Regions from separate parts of the Pseudomonas sp. NPDC086251 genome, predicted to be linked through region 2. Evidence: riboswitches for the same ligand, from Rfam matches in the RefSeq annotation. Region 2 holds a riboswitch; the other holds the start of a gene.
What was found. A riboswitch is a leader RNA that binds a small molecule or an ion and turns the genes downstream of it on or off. The one in region 2 is predicted to bind cobalamin.
Positions count from the first base shown of each region.

Region 1: another riboswitch for cobalamin. It lies ahead of cobO (cob(I)yrinic acid a,c-diamide adenosyltransferase); the one in region 2 lies ahead of ACIPL2_RS25180 (CbtB domain-containing protein).

Region 1 is NZ_JBIVBY010000013.1:169,824-178,906, reverse strand. Features, by position in the region: gene ACIPL2_RS17585 (class I SAM-dependent methyltransferase) at 1-330, shown strand, start outside; gene ACIPL2_RS17580 (PQQ-dependent sugar dehydrogenase) at 516-1,829, opposite strand; gene ACIPL2_RS17575 (hypothetical protein) at 1,900-2,481, opposite strand; cobalamin riboswitch at 2,636-2,870, shown strand; gene cobO (cob(I)yrinic acid a,c-diamide adenosyltransferase) at 2,951-3,562, shown strand; gene ACIPL2_RS17565 (cobyrinate a,c-diamide synthase) at 3,559-4,959, shown strand; gene bluB (5,6-dimethylbenzimidazole synthase) at 4,956-5,606, shown strand; gene cbiB (adenosylcobinamide-phosphate synthase CbiB) at 5,603-6,511, shown strand; gene cobD (threonine-phosphate decarboxylase CobD) at 6,504-7,496, shown strand; gene ACIPL2_RS17545 (cobyric acid synthase) at 7,493-8,944, shown strand.
Region 2 is NZ_JBIVBY010000025.1:16,598-25,680, reverse strand. Features, by position in the region: gene ACIPL2_RS25205 (acyltransferase family protein) at 1-696, shown strand, start outside; gene nfuA (Fe-S biogenesis protein NfuA) at 754-1,338, shown strand; gene cobM (precorrin-4 C(11)-methyltransferase) at 1,514-2,260, opposite strand; gene ACIPL2_RS25190 (cobalamin biosynthesis protein) at 2,343-2,756, opposite strand; gene ACIPL2_RS25185 (CbtA family protein) at 2,753-3,460, opposite strand; gene ACIPL2_RS25180 (CbtB domain-containing protein) at 3,472-3,675, opposite strand; cobalamin riboswitch at 3,796-4,024, opposite strand; cobalamin riboswitch at 4,201-4,415, shown strand; gene cobW (cobalamin biosynthesis protein CobW) at 4,513-5,586, shown strand; gene cobN (cobaltochelatase subunit CobN) at 5,590-9,083, shown strand, end outside.

The sequences.
Region 1 (9,083 bases), on a different contig from region 2:
GGGCGGATTGATCTGCGTCTGGCGCCTGCGCTGGAAACCCTCGCCGAGCTTGAACGGCAAGGGCAGGCCGGGCAGTTTGATCTGATTTTCATTGATGCCGACAAGGCTAACTATCCGAGCTATCTGGAGCACGCGCTGCGTCTGCTGCGGGTCGGCGGTTTGGCGGTTTTCGATAACACGCTGTGGAGCGGGCGGGTGCTTGAGGAGCATTCCGAGAGCGCAGACACTCGGGCCATCCAGGCGCTCAATCGCGCGTTGAAGGGTGATTTGCGTGTGGATCTGTCGTTGTTGCCGATAGGGGATGGGTTGACGCTTTGTCGCAAGCGCTAGGCAGGTGGTTTTTTGGCTGCATTGAGGGCCTTTTCGCGAGCAAGCCCGCTCCCACATTTGATCTGCGGTGAACACAAAAATTGCGTGCGCCAGAGGTCAAGTGTGGGAGCGGGCTTGCTCGCGAAGAGGCCGGCAAAACCACCAAAATCTTCGCGGGCAAGCCTCGCTCCTACAGTCCGTGGTGTTTATTTAGTCGCCGACACTCGCCATACCTTGTTCCCCACATCATCCGCCACCAGCAAATCACCCTGCTGATCAATCACTACGCCCACCGGGCGGCCCATGGCTTTTTCTTCGTCATTGAGGAAGCCGGTCAGCACATCAATCGGCTTCCCGGTCGGTTTGCCGCCCGCGAAGGGTACGAAAATCACTTTATAGCCACTGTGCGGATCTCGGTTCCACGAACCGTGCTGGCCGATGAAAGCGCCCTCCTTGAACTGCGCTGGCAGTGTGGTGCCTTCAGCAAACGTCAGGCCCAGCGATGCAGTATGTGGGCCGACCGCATAGTCCGGCGCAATGGCCTTGGCCACCAGGTCCGGGTTTTGCGGTTCGACGCGAATGTCCACGTGCTGGCCGTAATAGCTGAACGGCCAGCCATAGAACGCGCCGTCCTTGACCGAGGTGATGTAGTCCGGCACCAGGTCGCTGCCGATTTCATCGCGCTCGTTGACCGCTGTCCACAAGGCACCGCTCCGAGGCTCCCAGGCCATGCCATTGGGGTTGCGCAGGCCTGAGGCGAAGATTCGGTGATTACCGGTAGCGCGATCCACTTCCCAGATCGCCGCACGACCTTCTTCCTTGTCCAGGCCGTTTTCGCCGACGTTGCTGTTGGAGCCCACGGTGACGTACAGCTTGCTGCCGTCCTTGCTGGCAATGACGTTTTTGGTCCAGTGGTGATTCAGCGTGCCACCCGGTAGATCGATCACTTTCATCGGCTGCGACTTGATCGCCGTATCGCCATTTTCATAATGGAAGCGCAGCAAGCGATCGGTATCGGCGACGTACAGGTCATTGCCGACCAGCGTCATGCCGAATGGCGAGTTGAGGTTTTCCAGGAACACCGTGCGGGTTTCGGCAATGCCGTCGTGGTCCTTGTCGCGCAGCAGCGTGATCCGGTTCGGGCTCGGCACACCCGCGCCGGCACGTTTCATGGCTTTGCCCATGACCCAACCGCGAATGCCTTTGCCGTCATCGGGTTTCGGTGGCGCGTTGGTTTCGGCGACCAGCACATCGCCGTTGGGCAGCACATAGAGCCAGCGCGGGTGATCCAGCCCTTCAGCAAACGCTGCCACCTGAGTCCCCGCCGCCGTGATCGGTTTCGCGCCGGCCGGCCAGCCGATTGCCGGGGCTATGTTCACCGTCGGGATCAGGGTTTTGTTGGGTTCTGGCAGCTGGGGAGACGGGCCGGTGCCGTCGGAAACTTGCAGGCTGGAGGTTTCACCACAGGCGGCGAGCCCTCCGGCGAGCGCAATGACGAGAACGAGCTGAGGCTTGCGCATGCTGATCTTCCCTATGAATGCAGTGACCTAATTCAATAGAGAAGCGCAGGCGCGCGATGGTTCAACCCGGTCAGCGAGCCTCTTTGAGCAGCACGGCGATGCCTGGGTGATAGTGGCCGGCTTCGTTGCGCAACTTGCGGTAGGCGTAAGGGAAATACCAGGCGACGGCGCAGGTGTGTTCCTTTTGCAAGTCGTCGAGCATGTCCTGGAGTTCTTCCGGCGTGGCGCTTTGCTGGGCTTTTTGCGGTGCGACGAACAGGCAGCCGAGTTTCAGGTCGCTGGCGTAGCTGATGCGTTTGGCGTCGCTGGTGATGTCCTGCAAGGCTTGAGTCAGGTTAAGGCTGTTGACCCGCGGCCAGCGCTGCGTGGCTTGAAAATAGGCGCGTTCTTCGGCGGTGGCGATAAACAGGTCGGCGCGGCCGTTGCGTTCGCCTTCTTCGGTCTGTTTGCGCGTGGGGGTGTGTTGCAGCGTGACCATTTCCGCCATCCACGCCGCAGCGGAGAGCAGGCTGAGGTTGGCTTTTTCGTCGTACCAGTAAGGCGTGTCGTTATCGCCGCGCACGGCGTTGTAGCGGTCAATACAGTCAAACCAGCGTTCCAGCACCGGGCGCAGGAATTCCAGCTTCGGATTGCTGATGATCATGCCTTGCATGGGGCTCACCCTTGTTATTGTGTTGTCAGGTTGTGGCTCTTTGATATCACTGCTGTGAGTGCGGCACAAGATTGACATCATTTAATTGATCGATGGCAGTTTATCGCGCGCGCACCGCCCGTCTTCAATTGACGCTCCACCCCCAACCCTCTAACCTTCGCGGCTTGTTTCAGGTGCTTTGTGACCCTGGTCGACAGAGTGAAACAGGGAAGCCGGTGAGTGAGCCCTTCGATGCATGAAGGTCCGCGATCCCGGCGCTGCCCCCGCAACGGTAAATGAGTGAAAACTGCGTCTTGAGCCACTGTGTCGATCATCGACATGGGAAGGCGCGCAGTCAGGCCTTGCGCCGCTCATGAGCCCGGAGACCGGCCTGATCCATCCAGCGGCATCACGGTGGGCGATGCCAGGCTTTTTGCCGTCTATTCTTGTGCCTGCCCGCCGTTATCCAGCCTCAACGGAGAGCTCCCCCATGACTGATACCCCCGATCGTGACGAACGCCATTTGGCGCGCATGCAACGCAAAAAAGCCGTGATCGACGAACGCATCGCCAACTCCCCGAACGAATGCGGCCTATTGCTGGTGCTGACCGGCAACGGCAAAGGCAAGAGCAGTTCGGCGTTTGGCATGCTCGCCCGCTCCATGGGCCACGGCATGCAGTGCGGTGTGGTGCAGTTCATCAAGGGTCGCAACAGCACCGGTGAAGAGTTGTTCTTCCGGCGCTTCCCGGAGCAGGTGCGCTTTCATGTGATGGGCGAGGGCTTTACCTGGGAAACCCAGGATCGCCAGCGTGACATCGCCGCCGCCGAAGCCGCCTGGGCCGTGTCCCAGGAACTGCTGCGCGACCCGTCCATCGGCCTGGTGGTGCTCGATGAGTTGAACATCGCCCTCAAGCACGGCTACCTCGACCTCGATCAGGTGCTCAGCGATTTGCAGGCCCGTCCGCCGATGCAGCACGTGGTGGTGACCGGTCGCGGCGCCAAACCGGAAATGATTGAACTGGCCGATACCGTCACCGAAATGGGCGTGATCAAGCACGCGTTCCAGGCCGGGATCAAAGCGCAAAAAGGCGTCGAGCTGTGAATCAACCCCGTCATTGCCCGGCGGTGCTGATCGCCGCGCCGGCCTCCGGTCAGGGCAAGACCACCGTCACTGCCGCGCTGGCCCGTTTGCATCGCAATCAGGGCCGCAAGGTGCGCGTGTTCAAATGCGGCCCGGACTTCCTCGACCCGATGATTCTCGAACGCGCCAGCGGCGCGCCGGTGTATCAGCTGGACATGTGGATGGTCGGCGAGCAGGAAAGTCGTCGACTGTTGTGGGAAGCCGCCGGTGAAGCCGATCTGATTCTTATCGAAGGCGTCATGGGCCTGTTCGACGGCACGCCGTCCAGCGCAGACCTGGCGCGGCATTTCGGTGTGCCGGTGCTCGGCGTGATCGACGGCACCGCCATGGCCCAGACGTTTGGCGCGCTGGCCTTGGGGCTGGCGCGCTATCAGCCGGATTTGCCGTTCGCCGGTGTGTTGGCCAACCGCGTTGGCACTTTGCGGCATGCGCAATTGCTCGAAGGCAGCCTGACCGAAGGCCTGCGCTGGTACGGCGCGTTGTCCCGGGAAACCGGGATCGAATTGCCGAGCCGTCACTTGGGGCTGGTGCAGGCCAGCGAGCTGAACGATCTCGATCTGCGCCTCGATGCGGCAGCCGATGCGCTGGCCAGCAGCTGCGAGGTTGCGCTGCCACCGGCGGTGGAATTCGGCGCCCCTGATGTGATCGTTGCCGAACCGTTACTGGCCGGCGTGCGCATCGCCGTGGCCCGTGACGAAGCGTTCGCGTTCACCTATGGCGCGAGCCTGGATCTGTTGCGGGCGATGGGCGCCGAGTTGCTGTTTTTCTCGCCGATCCGTGACACGCAATTGCCGGACGCCGACAGCCTCTACCTGCCGGGTGGATATCCGGAGCTGCACCATGTAGCGCTGTCGCAAAACACCTCGATGCTGACCGCGATCCGCGCTCACCACGCGGCGGGTAAACCGTTGCTGGCCGAATGCGGCGGCATGCTTTATCTGCTCGATTCGTTGACCGATGTCGACGGCACTCGCGCGGAACTGGTCGGCTTGCTGGCGGGAGATGCAGTGATGCAGAAACGTCTGGCAGCGTTGGCGTTGCAAGCGGTGGAACTGCCGGAAGGTTCGCTGCGCGGGCACACGTATCACCACTCGCTGACCAGCACCGAGCTTGAGCCGATTGCGCGTGGGCTCAGTCCTAATGGCGGGCGTGGGGCAGAGGCGGTGTATCGCGAGGGGCGGATGACGGCTTCTTATGTGCACTTTTATTTTCCGTCGAATCCGCAAGCGATCGCCGCGTTATTGGCGCCTGACCTTGAGGCCGCCTTCGCGAGCAAGCCCGCTCCCACATTAGAAAGTGTGTTGCCTGAAGAAACGCGGTCCATTGTGGGAGCGGGCTTGCTCGCGAAGAGGCCATGACCGACAACGCATTCAGCCAGGCCGAACGCGAAGCTGTTTATCGGGCCATCGCCGAACGCCGCGACATGCGCCATTTCAGCGGCGGTACCGTCGAGCCCGAACTCCTGCGCCGTCTGCTCGAAGCCGCGCACCAGGCGCCGAGTGTCGGCCTGATGCAGCCCTGGCGGTTCATCCGCATCAGCGACCGTGCCCTGCGCGGCGAGATCCAGCAACTGGTGGAAGAAGAACGTCTGCGCACCGCCGAAGCCCTCGGCGAGCGCAGCGATGACTTCATGAAACTCAAGGTCGAAGGCATCAACGATTGCGCCGAGGTGCTGGTCGCCGCGCTGATGGACGATCGCGAACGGCACATTTTCGGCCGCCGCACCTTGCCGGAAATGGACATGGCCTCGCTGTCCTGCGCCATCCAGAACCTCTGGCTGGCGTCCCGCGCCGAAGGGTTGGGCATGGGCTGGGTGTCGCTGTTCGAGCCGCAAGCCCTGGCCGATCTGCTGCAGATGCCGGCCGGCGCCAAGCCGCTGGCGGTGCTGTGTCTCGGCCCGGTAAAGGAATTCTATCCGGCGCCAATGCTGGTACTTGAAGGCTGGGCGCAAGCGCGTCCGCTGAACGAATTGCTGTATGAAAATGTTTGGGGAGTGAGTCAATGAGTGTGGCGTTGTTGAGTGTCGCCGCCGTGGCGCTGGATGCGCTGCTGGGTGAACCCAAACGCTGGCATCCGCTGGTAGCGTTCGGCCGTTTTGCCGACCGCATCGAGCAACGTTTCAATGGCGGCGGTCGCGGCTGGCGCAGTCACGGCGTTACCGCCTGGGTGATTGCCGTACTGCCGTTGACCCTGCTGGCCACGGCATTTTCCTGGGCACCTTATGTCGGTTGGATCGTCGAGATTCTCGCGCTCTATTGCGCGCTCGGCATGCGCAGTCTCGGCGAGCACGTCGAGCCGGTGGCCAAGGCCCTGCGCAGCGATGACCTGGACGAGGCCCGCAAGCGCGTGGGCTATCTGGTCAGCCGTCAGACCAGCGAACTGGATAAAACCGAAGTCGCCCGCGCCGCCACCGAATCCGTCTTGGAAAACGGCAGCGACGCCGTATTTGCCGCGCTGTTCTGGTTCGCCGTGGCCGGCGCGCCGGGTGTGGTGCTCTACCGTTTGAGCAACACGCTCGACGCCATGTGGGGCTATCGCAACGAGCGCTTTGAGCGTTTCGGCTGGGCGGCGGCGAAGATCGACGACGTGCTCAACTACATTCCTGCACGCCTGGTGGCGCTGACCTACGCGTTGCTCGGTAAAACCCGCCTGGCGCTGAAATGCTGGCGTCTCCAGGGTCCGACCTGGGACAGCCCGAATGCCGGTCCGGTGATGGCCGCCGGTGCCGGTGCGCTCGGTGTCGAGTTGGGCGGGGCGGCGATCTATCACGGCGAACTGCATCAGCGTCCGCCACTGGGCGAAGGCGCGCCAGCGGACGCCGACTCCATCGACCGTGGCTGGCAATTGGTCCAGCGCGGGGTATGGTTATGGCTGCTGATTCTCTGCGTGGGGGCTGAATTCTATGCTTGAACACGGTGGACGGTTGCGCAAGGCCGCGCTCGAATACGGCATCGCCGAAGCCGACTGGCTCGACCTGTCCAGCGGCCTGGCGCCCTGGCCGTTTCCGGTTCCAGAGATTCCGTTGCGAGCGTGGGCGCGCTTGCCGGAAACCGATGATGGCCTGGAGCAGGCCGCCTGCGATTACTACGGCGCCGTGCAGGTGCTGCCGGTGGCCGGCTCGCAAATGGCGATCCAGTTGCTGCCGCGTTTGCGTCGGGTCGGCAAGGTCGGCGTGCTCTCGCCGTGTTATGCCGAACACGCCGAAGCCTGGCGCCGCAGCGGTTACATCGTGCGTGAAGTGCTGGAGCAGGAAGTCGACTTTTTCCTCGACAGCCTCGACGTGCTGGTGGTGGTCAACCCGAATAATCCCACCGGCCTGAGCCTGACCCCGAGTCGTCTGCTGGACTGGCATTCAAAACTGGCCCAGCGCGGTGGCTGGCTGGTGGTGGACGAGGCGTTCATGGACAACACGCCGGCGCTGAGCCTGGCGCCGTTTGCCAATCAGGTCGGGTTGATCGTGTTGCGCTCCTTCGGCAAGTTTTTCGGCCTGGCCGGTGTGCGGTTGGGGTTTGTGCTGGCCGAGCGCAAGTTGCTCAAGTTGCTGGCCGAACAAGTGGGCCCCTGGGCGGTCAGTGGACCGACTCGGGTGCTGGGCCAGGCGTGTTTACTGGACAGCGAAGGGCATGCCCGGCAACGGCTGCGCACTGAAGAGGCCAGCGCACGTCTGGCGCGGCTGCTGGAGCAGCACGGTTTCAAACCCCAGGGCGGTTGCGCCTTGTTTCAATGGCTGATCATCGAACGCGCCGAAGCGCTCCATGAGTTCATGGCTCGACGCGGCATCTTGCTGCGGTTGTTCACGCATAACAGCAGCCTGCGCTTTGGCCTGCCGGCCGATGAAGCCGACTGGACACGACTCGCTGCTGCATTCGAAGCTTACGCCAAGGAAAACCAATGACCACGTTGATGGTGCAGGGCACGACATCGGACGCCGGTAAAAGCACGCTGGTGACGGCGTTGTGTCGTTGGGTGGTGCGTCAGGGCGTGAGCGTCGTGCCGTTCAAACCGCAGAACATGGCGCTCAACAGTGCCGTGACCGCCGACGGTGGCGAGATCGGTCGCGCGCAAGCGGTGCAGGCCCAGGCGGCCAACCTTGAGCCGCACACCGACATGAACCCGGTGCTGCTCAAACCCAACAGCGACACCGGCGCCCAAGTGATCATCCACGGTCGTGCGGTCACGACCATGAACGCGGTCGCCTATCACGACTACAAAGCCATCGCCATGCAAGCGGTGCTGGCCTCCCATGCGCGGTTGAGCGCGGCGTATCCAGTGGTGATGGTCGAAGGCGCCGGCTCGCCGGCCGAGATCAATCTGCGTGCCGGCGACATCGCCAACATGGGCTTTGCCGAGGCGGTCGACTGCCCGGTGGTACTGATCGCCGACATCAATCGCGGCGGGGTGTTCGCGCATTTGGTAGGCACGCTGGAACTGCTGTCGCCGAGCGAACAGGCGCGGGTCAAAGGTTTCATCATCAACCGTTTTCGCGGTGACATCGCCTTGCTGCAACCCGGCCTGGACTGGCTGGAAGCACGCACCGGCAAACCGGTGATCGGCGTCTTGCCCTACGTCATGGACCTGCACCTGGAAGCCGAAGACGGCATCGATCAGCGCCAGACCGACAAGGCCGACCGCGTGCTGAAGGTGGTGGTGCCGGTGCTGCCGCGCATCAGCAACCACACCGATTTCGATCCGCTGCGCTTGCACCCGCAAGTGGACCTGCAATTCATCGGCCCTGGCCAGGCGATTCCACCAGCCGATCTGATCATCCTTCCCGGCTCGAAAAGCGTGCGCAGTGACCTTGCGTATCTGCGCGCCAATGGTTGGGACAGCGCCATCACCAGACACCTGCGTTACGGCGGAAAAGTGCTGGGTATTTGCGGCGGTCTGCAAATGCTCGGTGAACAGGTGCATGATCCGCTGGGCCTCGAAGGTGCACCGGGTTCAAGTGCCGGTTTGGGCTTGCTGGCGTTCGACACGCAGCTCGAAGAAGAGAAACAGTTGCGCAATGTGCGCGGGCGTCTGGCGCTGGAAGATGCGCCGGTCAGCGGCTATGAAATTCATGCCGGCGTGACCACCGGGCCGGCGTTGGAAAACGCTGCGGTGCAGTTGGATGATGGTCGTTGTGATGGCGCGCAAAGTGCCGACGGGCAGATTTTCGGCACCTATCTGCACGGGCTGTTCGAGTCCCCGGCGGCGTGCAGTGCGCTGTTGCGTTGGGCCGGTTTGCAGGAGGTGCAGGACGTGGATTACCACGGGTTGCGTGAGCGCGATATCGAGCGGCTGGCGGATCTGGTGGAGAAGCATTTGGATACCGCGCTGTTGCGTGAGCTCTGCGGATTTTAGGGTGAATTGGCTGGCCTCTTCGCGAGCAAGCCCGCTCCCACATTAGATCTCCAGCGAACATCGAATTTATGTTCGGCGCCGTTCAAATGTGGGAGCGGGCTTGCTCGCGAAGACTTTATTCGCCGCACTGCCAATTAGA
Region 2 (9,083 bases):
TCGCTGCTGTTCATTCCTACCGAGAACCCCGGCGGCTACGGGATTTATCCGACGCTTAACGTCGGCTGGACGCTTAACTACGAAATGCTGTTCTACCTGCTGTTCGCCTGGGCGCTGCTGTTTCGCTTGCAGGTGCGGTTGCTGGTCGTGGCGGCGCTGCTGTTCGCGGTGTGCCAGGCGTGGACCGGTTATGGCTGGGTCAGCGAGTTCTATCGCTCGGGTATCGTTTATGAGTTTCTGCTGGGGATCGCCATCGGCATGATCTACCGCCGTGGCTGGATCAAGCCGGGCTTGTACCTGCCATTGCTGGGCATTGCCGGCGCGTTGACGGCGATTTATCACTTGGCGCCGCAACCACGATTCCTGACCTGGGGCGTGCCGAGCGCGGTGCTGGTCACGGCGTGCATGTCGCTGGAACGCTTTTTCGCGAACAATCGGCTGTTCAAGCTGCTCGGTGATTGTTCCTACTCGGTGTACCTGATGCACGTGCTGGTGCTGTCTGCCGGCGGTTTTGTCGCACAGCGCTACGGCATAAACCCCTACGTGATGTTCGTTGTTTGCGCGGCGACGATTGGCCTGGGTTCGTGGGCAAGCTACGAATGGGTGGAAAAATGCAGCTATCGGTGGCTTAAAGACTGGATCGACGGCGAACCGGCGGTCGAGCCGGTCCCGGCTCTTTCCCGACAAAAATACTAGGACTTTGTCCGGCGCGATGATTGGCGTAAACTGCGCCCAAGCCTGCGAGGAGTTTCCATGACCGCTATTACCATCACCGACGCCGCCCACGATTATCTGGCTGATCTGCTCTCCAAGCAGAACACCCCAGGCATCGGCATCCGCGTCTTTATCACCCAGCCTGGCACCCAGTACGCCGAAACCTGCATTGCTTATTGCAAGCCGGGCGAAGAAAAACCTGAAGACACGGCGCTGGGGCTGAAAAGCTTCACTGCTTACATCGACTCGTTCAGCGAAGCGTTCCTGGACGATGCGGTAGTCGACTACGCCACCGACCGCATGGGCGGCCAGCTGACCATCAAGGCGCCAAACGCCAAAGTCCCGATGGTCAACGCCGACAGCCCGGTGAACGAGCGCATCAACTACTACCTGCAAACCGAAATCAACCCGGGGCTCGCGAGCCACGGCGGTCAGGTCAGCCTGATCGATGTGGTCGAGGACGGCATCGCCGTGCTCAAGTTCGGCGGCGGTTGCCAGGGCTGCGGCCAGGCAGACGTGACCTTGCGTGAAGGCATCGAGCGCACCTTGCTCGAGCGCATTCCCGAGCTCAAGGGCGTTCGCGACGTGACCGACCACACGCAGAAAGAAAACGCCTACTACTGAGTAAGGTGTTCGCTGCAAACAAAAAAAACGGCGCCCCGTGAGCGCCGTTTTTTTATGGGTGAAATTCACTGACGCCTTCGCGAGCAAGCCCGCTCCCACATTTAATCTCCTGCGCACACAAATTTTGAGCCCGACAAAGATCAAATGTGGGAGCGGGCTTGCTCGCGAAGAGGCCCTATGGGCGATACAAATGCGCATGCCCGGCACGGTACAGCGACGACTCACTAAAATGATCGCTGCCCAACACCCGACCGACCAATATCAGCGCCGTACGCCGAAACCCCTTCGCCTCCACCTTCCCGGCAATATCCTCAAGCGTTCCCACCACCCAATCCTGATCCGGCCAGGTTGCCCGGTGAATCACCGCAATCGGACAATCCGCGCCGTAATGCGGCAGCAATTCAGCCAGGATCTTCTCCAGATGATTGACCCCCAAATGAATCGCCATGGTCGCCCCGTGCTGCGCCAGGCTACCCAGCTCTTCGCCCGCCGGCATCGCGGTCTTGTCGGCGTAGCGGGTCAGAATCACGCTCTGTGACACGTCCGGCAGTGTCAGTTCCGCACCGAGCAACGCCGCGCAGGCCGCCGTCGCGGTCACGCCGGGAATGATTTCAAACGGGATGTCGAATTCGCGCAGGTAACGAATCTGTTCGCCAATGGCGCCATACAGGCTTGGATCGCCGGAATGCACCCGAGCCACATCCTGGCCGTTGGCATGGGCAGTCTTGATCAGGTCGATAATCTGTTCCAGGTGCAATTCGGCGCTGTTGACTACCTGTTCGGCCTGATGGCCTGCCAACACGGCGGTGGGCACCAGGGAGCCGGCGTAGATAATGACCGGGCAGGTGCGAATCAGCCGTTGGCCTTTGACGGTGATCAGTTCCGGGTCGCCGGGACCTGCGCCAATGAAATAGACGGTCATCGTCGGTTCCTGTGAGAAAAGGGTCTGGGCAAGGCTTCAGATGAAGATTGCTCATGATCGAAGACGGGGATTATCGGGGATTTTAGACAGCGCAGGCCAACGCGAGGGTGGCCTGGGCATACTTTTGTCGCGAAATCAGCAGTTTTGCCGGCGCCTGGGACAGGTGTTCGGCGAGGGCGAGGGCGGCACTTTCTGCCACGCCGTAGCAGCCGGTGCGTTCGAACGCGATGTCCGACTGATGGCTGAGTTGCGCTTGATAACCGACCAGTTGCGCACTGCTGAAATAAATCAGCGGCAGCGACAGTTGTTCGGCCAGTTCGATCAGGCCAGGCTCATCGCGCTTCATGTCGATACTGGCCAGGGCCCTGATCTGATGAAGTCCGATTTGATGCGCCTGTAACGCCTGATCGAGCAATGCCCGCAGCGTGCTGACGGGGCAGCCGCGCTGGCAGCCCAGGCCGACTGCCAGGGTCGGCGCTGCGCGGGTATCCGTCATGCGTGGTATTGACCCGCGCTTTTGCGGCGGAACAACCAGGCACTGATCAGGCCCAGGGCCAGCCAGAATCCCATGTTGGTCAGCTGCGACGCGATTTTGAACTGGGTTTCCAGCGCTTGCGGAGCGAGCATCGAATGCACTTCCGGTTGCGGAGCGCCGATCAAGTGAGGAACGGCCAGGATCGCCGCGCCAAGGACTTTCATCAGCCAGTGGCGGCTAAACACGATCAAAGCGATACCGACGGCGGTGGAGGCCGCCGCGCCAATCCACCAGAACTGCCGTTGCGCCAGATCGGCCGCAGCGGTGCCCGGCAACTCAGGCGGCAGGCCGAGGGTCGGCGCCAGCACGAACGTCGCATAACCGGCCAGGCCCCAGAGCAAGCCCTGCGAGGTTTTGGTCGGTGCGCGCAAGGTGTAGAGACCGGCGAGCATCAGGGCGAAACCGACAGCGACCACCAGATTGCCGCCAGTGGTCGACAGCACGCGCTGCCAGCCGTCTTCTGGCTCCCAGGCTTCGGCGTCGTGGGTGTGAGCGGCCACGGCGCCCTCAGCGTGTTCGTGCATTTCAACGGCAGCAGGTTCGGATTTTTCGTAGGTTTCGGCCTGCAAAATCAACGGAGCCACCCAGAAGCTTTGCAGCAGGGTCAGCAGCAGGGCGGCCAGCAGTCCGGTGAAACCTGCGGTTTGCGCAATACGCTTGATCATGTCGGCAGGTCTCAATGGCACGGGAAAGCGGAGCTGTGACGGGTGTCGTGCGCGGCGTTGTGCACCGCTTCGATGTGCGAGAAACCGGCGAAATACACAAGACTGGCGCCAAGGATCGATGCGCAAACGGCAGCGGTCAGGCGTTGAGTCAGGGTCGTGGTGGTGCTGGCAGTGCTCTGATCGGTGTTGCTGCCGGTGCTGCTGATAATCGACATGGCGCTTCCCTCTGGTCTGTCAGTGGGGTGAATAGAGCGCATGGAAGATCCCTGCGAGTCGGGCGCGCAGAGGTTCAAACAGCGCCCGCCCACCGCGGGTTTGTTATTCAGTGAACGTATCGGTCACTGTGTGTTGCGGGCCGGTCTCCGGGCTCACGAGGGGCTAAGGCTTACGCCAACACCTGCAAGCATCACCTTCCCATGCCGAACTGCTGGCACAGTGGATCTGACGCTTCGCTCGCTTACCGTTGCGGGGGCAGCACCGGACTGACATGGCCTTGAGTAAAGCACATGATTCACCGGTTTCCCGTTTCACCCTGTGAAGGGCACCCGTAACAAGGTGAGTAGGAGAGCATGGCCGGGGGTTGGGCGTCAATTGGCAGGGGTTCTCAGTTGATACCGAGTCGCTCTCTTCGCGGGCAAGCCTCGCTCCTACAAAAGCACCGCGGCCCTGTAGGAGCGAGGCTTGCCCGCGAAGGCGTCCTGATGGCCGCTACAAGACATTGACCCGCCCCCACACGATGCGTAGCCTTGCGCTTTCGAGGTTCTTCGGCGTGTTGCCGAAGCTAAGAAGGGAACGCGGTCGATGCCGCGGCTGCCCCCGCAACTGTGAACGGTGATGTTCGCTGCCACGCCACTGCAAACGCCGTCCAACGGCTTCGCGGGAAGGCGCAGCCAACGCCAGTCCAACGATTGGCACACCGTCAGCCAGGAGACCTGCCTCGACACAGATTCTCACTACAACCGGGCGGGGTGATCCGGTGGCGAACTCTTCCGCGCGCGCACGTCGCAGCGATTGTCGTCCCGTATGCCCGCCACCTTGCCAAAGGGCATCCGATGAAAACACTGGCCAAACTCCCCGTCACCATCGTTACCGGCTTCCTCGGCTCGGGCAAAACCACCTTGCTGCGGCACATGCTCGACAACGCTCAGGGCCGCCGCATCGCGGTGATCGTCAACGAGTTCGGCGAGCTGGGCATCGACGGCGAAATCCTCAAGCAGTGCGCCATCGGCTGCACTGAAGAAGAAGCCAACGGCCGCGTCTACGAACTGGCCAACGGCTGCCTGTGCTGCACGGTTCAGGAAGAGTTCTTCCCGGTGATGCGCGAACTGGTGGCCCGTCGCGGCGACCTCGACCACATCCTGATTGAAACCTCGGGCCTGGCCCTGCCAAAACCGTTGGTTCAAGCCTTCCAGTGGCCGGAAATCCGCAGCGCCTGCACCGTCGATGCGGTGATCACCGTGGTCGACAGCCCGGCCGTGGCCGCCGGCACCTTCGCCGCGTTCCCGGATCAGGTCGATGCCCAGCGCAAGCTCGACCCGAACCTCGATCACGAATCGCCGCTGCACGAATTGTTCGCCGACCAACTGGCCAGCGCCGACCTGGTAATCCTCAACAAGGCCGACCTGATCAGCCCGGAAGACCTCGCCCGTGTGCGCCTGGAAGTCGCTGAAGAACTGCCGCCAGCGGTCAAAGTCATCGAAGCCAGCAGCGGTCGCGTTCCATTGGACGTACTGATTGGCTTGGGCGCCGGTTCCGAAGAGCACATCGACAGCCGTCACAGCCATCACGATCACCACCATGAAGGTGAAGACGGCCATCACGATGAGCATGACCACGACGCCTTCGATTCCATTTCCATTGAGCTGCCGCAAGCCGACGAAAGCCTGCTAATGGACGCACTGACGCAATTGGTAGTCCAGCACGGCATCCTGCGCGTCAAAGGTTTCGCCGCGATCCCGAACAAACCGATGCGTCTGCTGATCCAGGGTGTGGGCACGCGTTTCGACAAGCACTTCGACCGTCAGTGGGGCGCCGATGAAGCGCGCACCACGCGTCTGGTGTTGATCGGCCAGGAACTGGACGCCGCCCTGCTCGAAGCGCAACTGCGCGCTGCGCTCAGCGTTTAAGCCATGCACCTGCTCAGGACCCAGCCCGGCGGTTTCGTCTCGGATGACAACATTGCCGACCTTGGGCAAACCCCCGCCGAGCTGGTGATCCTGTGCAGCGGTGATTCCAGCCTGGCGCTGCTCGCCGAAGCGGCGCAGCAGTTGCCCGACGATTACCCGAGCGTGCGCCTGGCCAACCCGATGCAGGTGCAGAATCACGCCTCGGTCGACCTGTACGTCGACGAAGTGTTGCGCCATGCCAAGGTCATTCTGATTTCGTTGCACGGTGGCATCGCCTATTGGCGTTATGGCGTCGAGCAACTGGTGCAGCTCTCGGAGCGTGGTGTGCAGCTGATTCTGGTGCCGGGCGATGATCGTCCGGACCCGGAGCTCAGTGATCTGAGCACCGTGCCCGCCGAAGACCGCGACCGCCTCTGGCAGTTTTTGCGTCAAGGCGGCATGGGCAATGCCCTGGATTTTTTCCGCTGCCTGGCCAATCGCTGGCTGGAACGCGACTATGCCTGGGCCGAGCCGCAAACCCTGCCGCGCACCGCGATCTACCATCCACAAAAAAGCCCCGCCGACCTTCGCGATTGGCAAGCCGACTGGCAGGCTGATCAACCGGTGGCGGCGGTGCTGTTCTACCGCTCGCATTTGCAGGCGGCGAACACCGGCTTCATCGATATTTTTTGCCAACGACTGCAAGCGGCGGGGCTCAACCCGCTGCCGATCGCCGTGGCCAGTTTGAAGGAGCCCGGCTGCCTGACGGTGGTTGAGGACCTGCTGGACGAGACTGAAGCGACGGTGATTCTCAACACCACCGGCTTCGCCCAGTCCAGCCCCGAAGCACCGCACCTGCGACCGTTTCGACGCAACATCCCGGTGATCCAGGCGATTTGCGCCCAGGACAACGAACCCGGTTGGCGCGCCAGCGAGCAAGGCCTCGGCCCGCGCGATCTGGCGATGCACATTGCGTTGCCGGAACTGGACGGGCGGATCATCAGCCGCCCGATCAGCTTCAAGGATTTGGCGTGGCGCAGTGAGCGCAGTCAGTCCGATGTGGTCTGCTACCGGCCACAACCGGAACGCATGGATTTCGTCGCCGAACTGGCGCGGCGCTGGATCGATCTGGCGCGGGTGCCGAACGCTGAAAAACGCATCGCCCTGATCCTCGCCAACTACCCGACGCGCGATGGCCGCATCGGCAATGGCGTCGGCCTCGACACGCCGGCCGCGGCGCTGAACATCCTGCGTGCGTTGCATCAAGAAGGTTATCCGCTGCCCGCCGAATTGCCGGCCAGCGGCACCGCGTTGATCCAGCAGTTGCTCGGCGGCGTCAGCAATGACCTCGACACGCTCGACCAGCGTCCGTGCCAGCAAAGCCTGGCGATGGGCGACTACCTGCTGATGTTCAACGCACTGCCCGAGGCCAACCGCGAAGCAGTGCTGGAACGCTGGGGCGTGCCCGAGAGCGACCCGATGTGCCGTGGCGGACGCATGATGATCGCCGGGCTGCGTTTCGGCCTGACCTTCGTCGGGATTCAACCGGCGCGGGGGTATCAAGTCGACCCGAGCGCGGTGTATCACGATCCGGACCTGGTGCCGCCGCACGGCTATCTGGCGTTCTACTTCTGGTTGCGCAACACCTACGGCGCCCACGGCGTGATCCACGTCGGCAAGCACGGCAACCTCGAATGGCTGCCGGGCAAGGGTGTCGGGCTTTCGGAAAATTGCTGGCCGGACGCGCTGCTCGGGCCGTTGCCGAATATCTACCCGTTCATCGTCAACGATCCGGGCGAGGGCGCCCAAGCCAAGCGTCGCACTCAGGCCGTGATCATTGATCACCTGATGCCGCCGCTGACCCGCGCCGAAACCTACGGTCCGCTGCGCAACCTTGAGCTGCTGGCCGACGAATATTACGAAGCGCAATTGCTCGATCCGCGCCGTGCCCGGGAGTTGCAGCGCGACATCCTGCAACTGGTGCGCGACACGCACATCGACCGCGAATTGCAACTGGACGAAAAACTCGACAGCGACGCCGACGCGGCGATCTGGCTGCCGCGTCTGGACACCTACCTGTGCGACTTGAAAGAGTCGCAGATCCGCGATGGCCTGCACATTTTTGGCGAATCGCCGACCGGGCGCTTGCGCATTGATACATTGCTGGCGCTGCTGCGGATTCCTCGTGGCGACGGGCGCGGGGCACAGTCGAGTTTGCTGCGGGCGTTGGCCAAGGCGTTCGCGTTGGGGTTCGATCCGCTGGATTGTGCGTTGGCTGATCCGTGGACCGGACCACGTCCGGTTGAATTGCAAACCCTTAACGATGAACTTTGGCGCACCGCAGGCGATACCCGCGAACGCCTGGAATTGTTCGCCGCCCAACTGATTTCCCAAACGGTGAACGACCCCTGTAGGAGCGAGCTTGCTCGCGATGGAGTGTCAGCCAAATCACTATCGACTGACACTCCGCTTTCGCGAGCAAGCCCGCTCCCACAAGAACCCGGCTGGTCGGAAGTGAACGCCATTCTCGACAATTTGCGCGAAGTCGTCGCCCCACGCCTGGACGCTTGCGGTCCGGCAGAAATGCGCGGCTTGCTCGACGCTCTAAGCGGCCGTTTCGTCCCCGCCGGCCCCAGCGGTGCGCCGAGTCGCGGTCGTCTGGACGTGCTGCCGACCGGGCGCAACTTCTATTCGGTGGACGTGCGCAACCTGCCGACCACCACCGCGTGGCGCATCGGTTTCCAGTCGGCAACCCTGATTCTTGAGCGGCATTTGCAGGACCACGGCGACCACCTGCGGCAACTCGGTCTGTCGGTCTGGGGCACCGCGACCATGCGCACCGGCGGCGACGACATCGCCCAGGCCATGGCGCTGATGGGCGTGCGCCCGGTGTGGGCCACGGGTAGTCAGCGGGTCGACGATTTCGAAATCCTGCCGCTGAGCTTGCTCGACCGCCCGCGCGTGGACGTGACCTTGCGCGTCTCGGGATTCTTTCGCGATGCGTTCGCCAACCTGATCCGCTTGTTCGACGCTGCAGTGCAAGCAGTCGCGGCACTCGATGAGCCGGACGATCTCAACCCGTTAGCCGCCAAGGTCCGCGCCGAGCGTGAGGCTTTATTGGCAAGTGGTCTGGATGAGGACGCAGCCCGACGTCAGGCCGGTTGGCGCATCTTCGGCGCCAAACCCGGTGCGTACGGCGCGGGTGTGCAGGGCGCCATCGACGGTCGTTTGTGGCAAAGCCGCGAGGACCTGGCTGAGGTTTACCTGAACTGGGGCGGCTACGCGTATGGCGGTTCGGACGAAGGCACCGCTGCCCGCGAACAATTCGCCCAGCGTCTGAGCCAGGTGCAAGCGGTGCTGCAAAACCAGGACAACCGCGAGCACGATTTGCTCGACTCCAACGATTACTACCAATTCCAGGGTGGCATGCTCGCCGCCGTGGAAAGCCTCAGTGGCGAAGCGGCTGCCAGTTACCATGGCGATCACAGTCAGCCGGATCTGCCGAAGATCCGCACGTT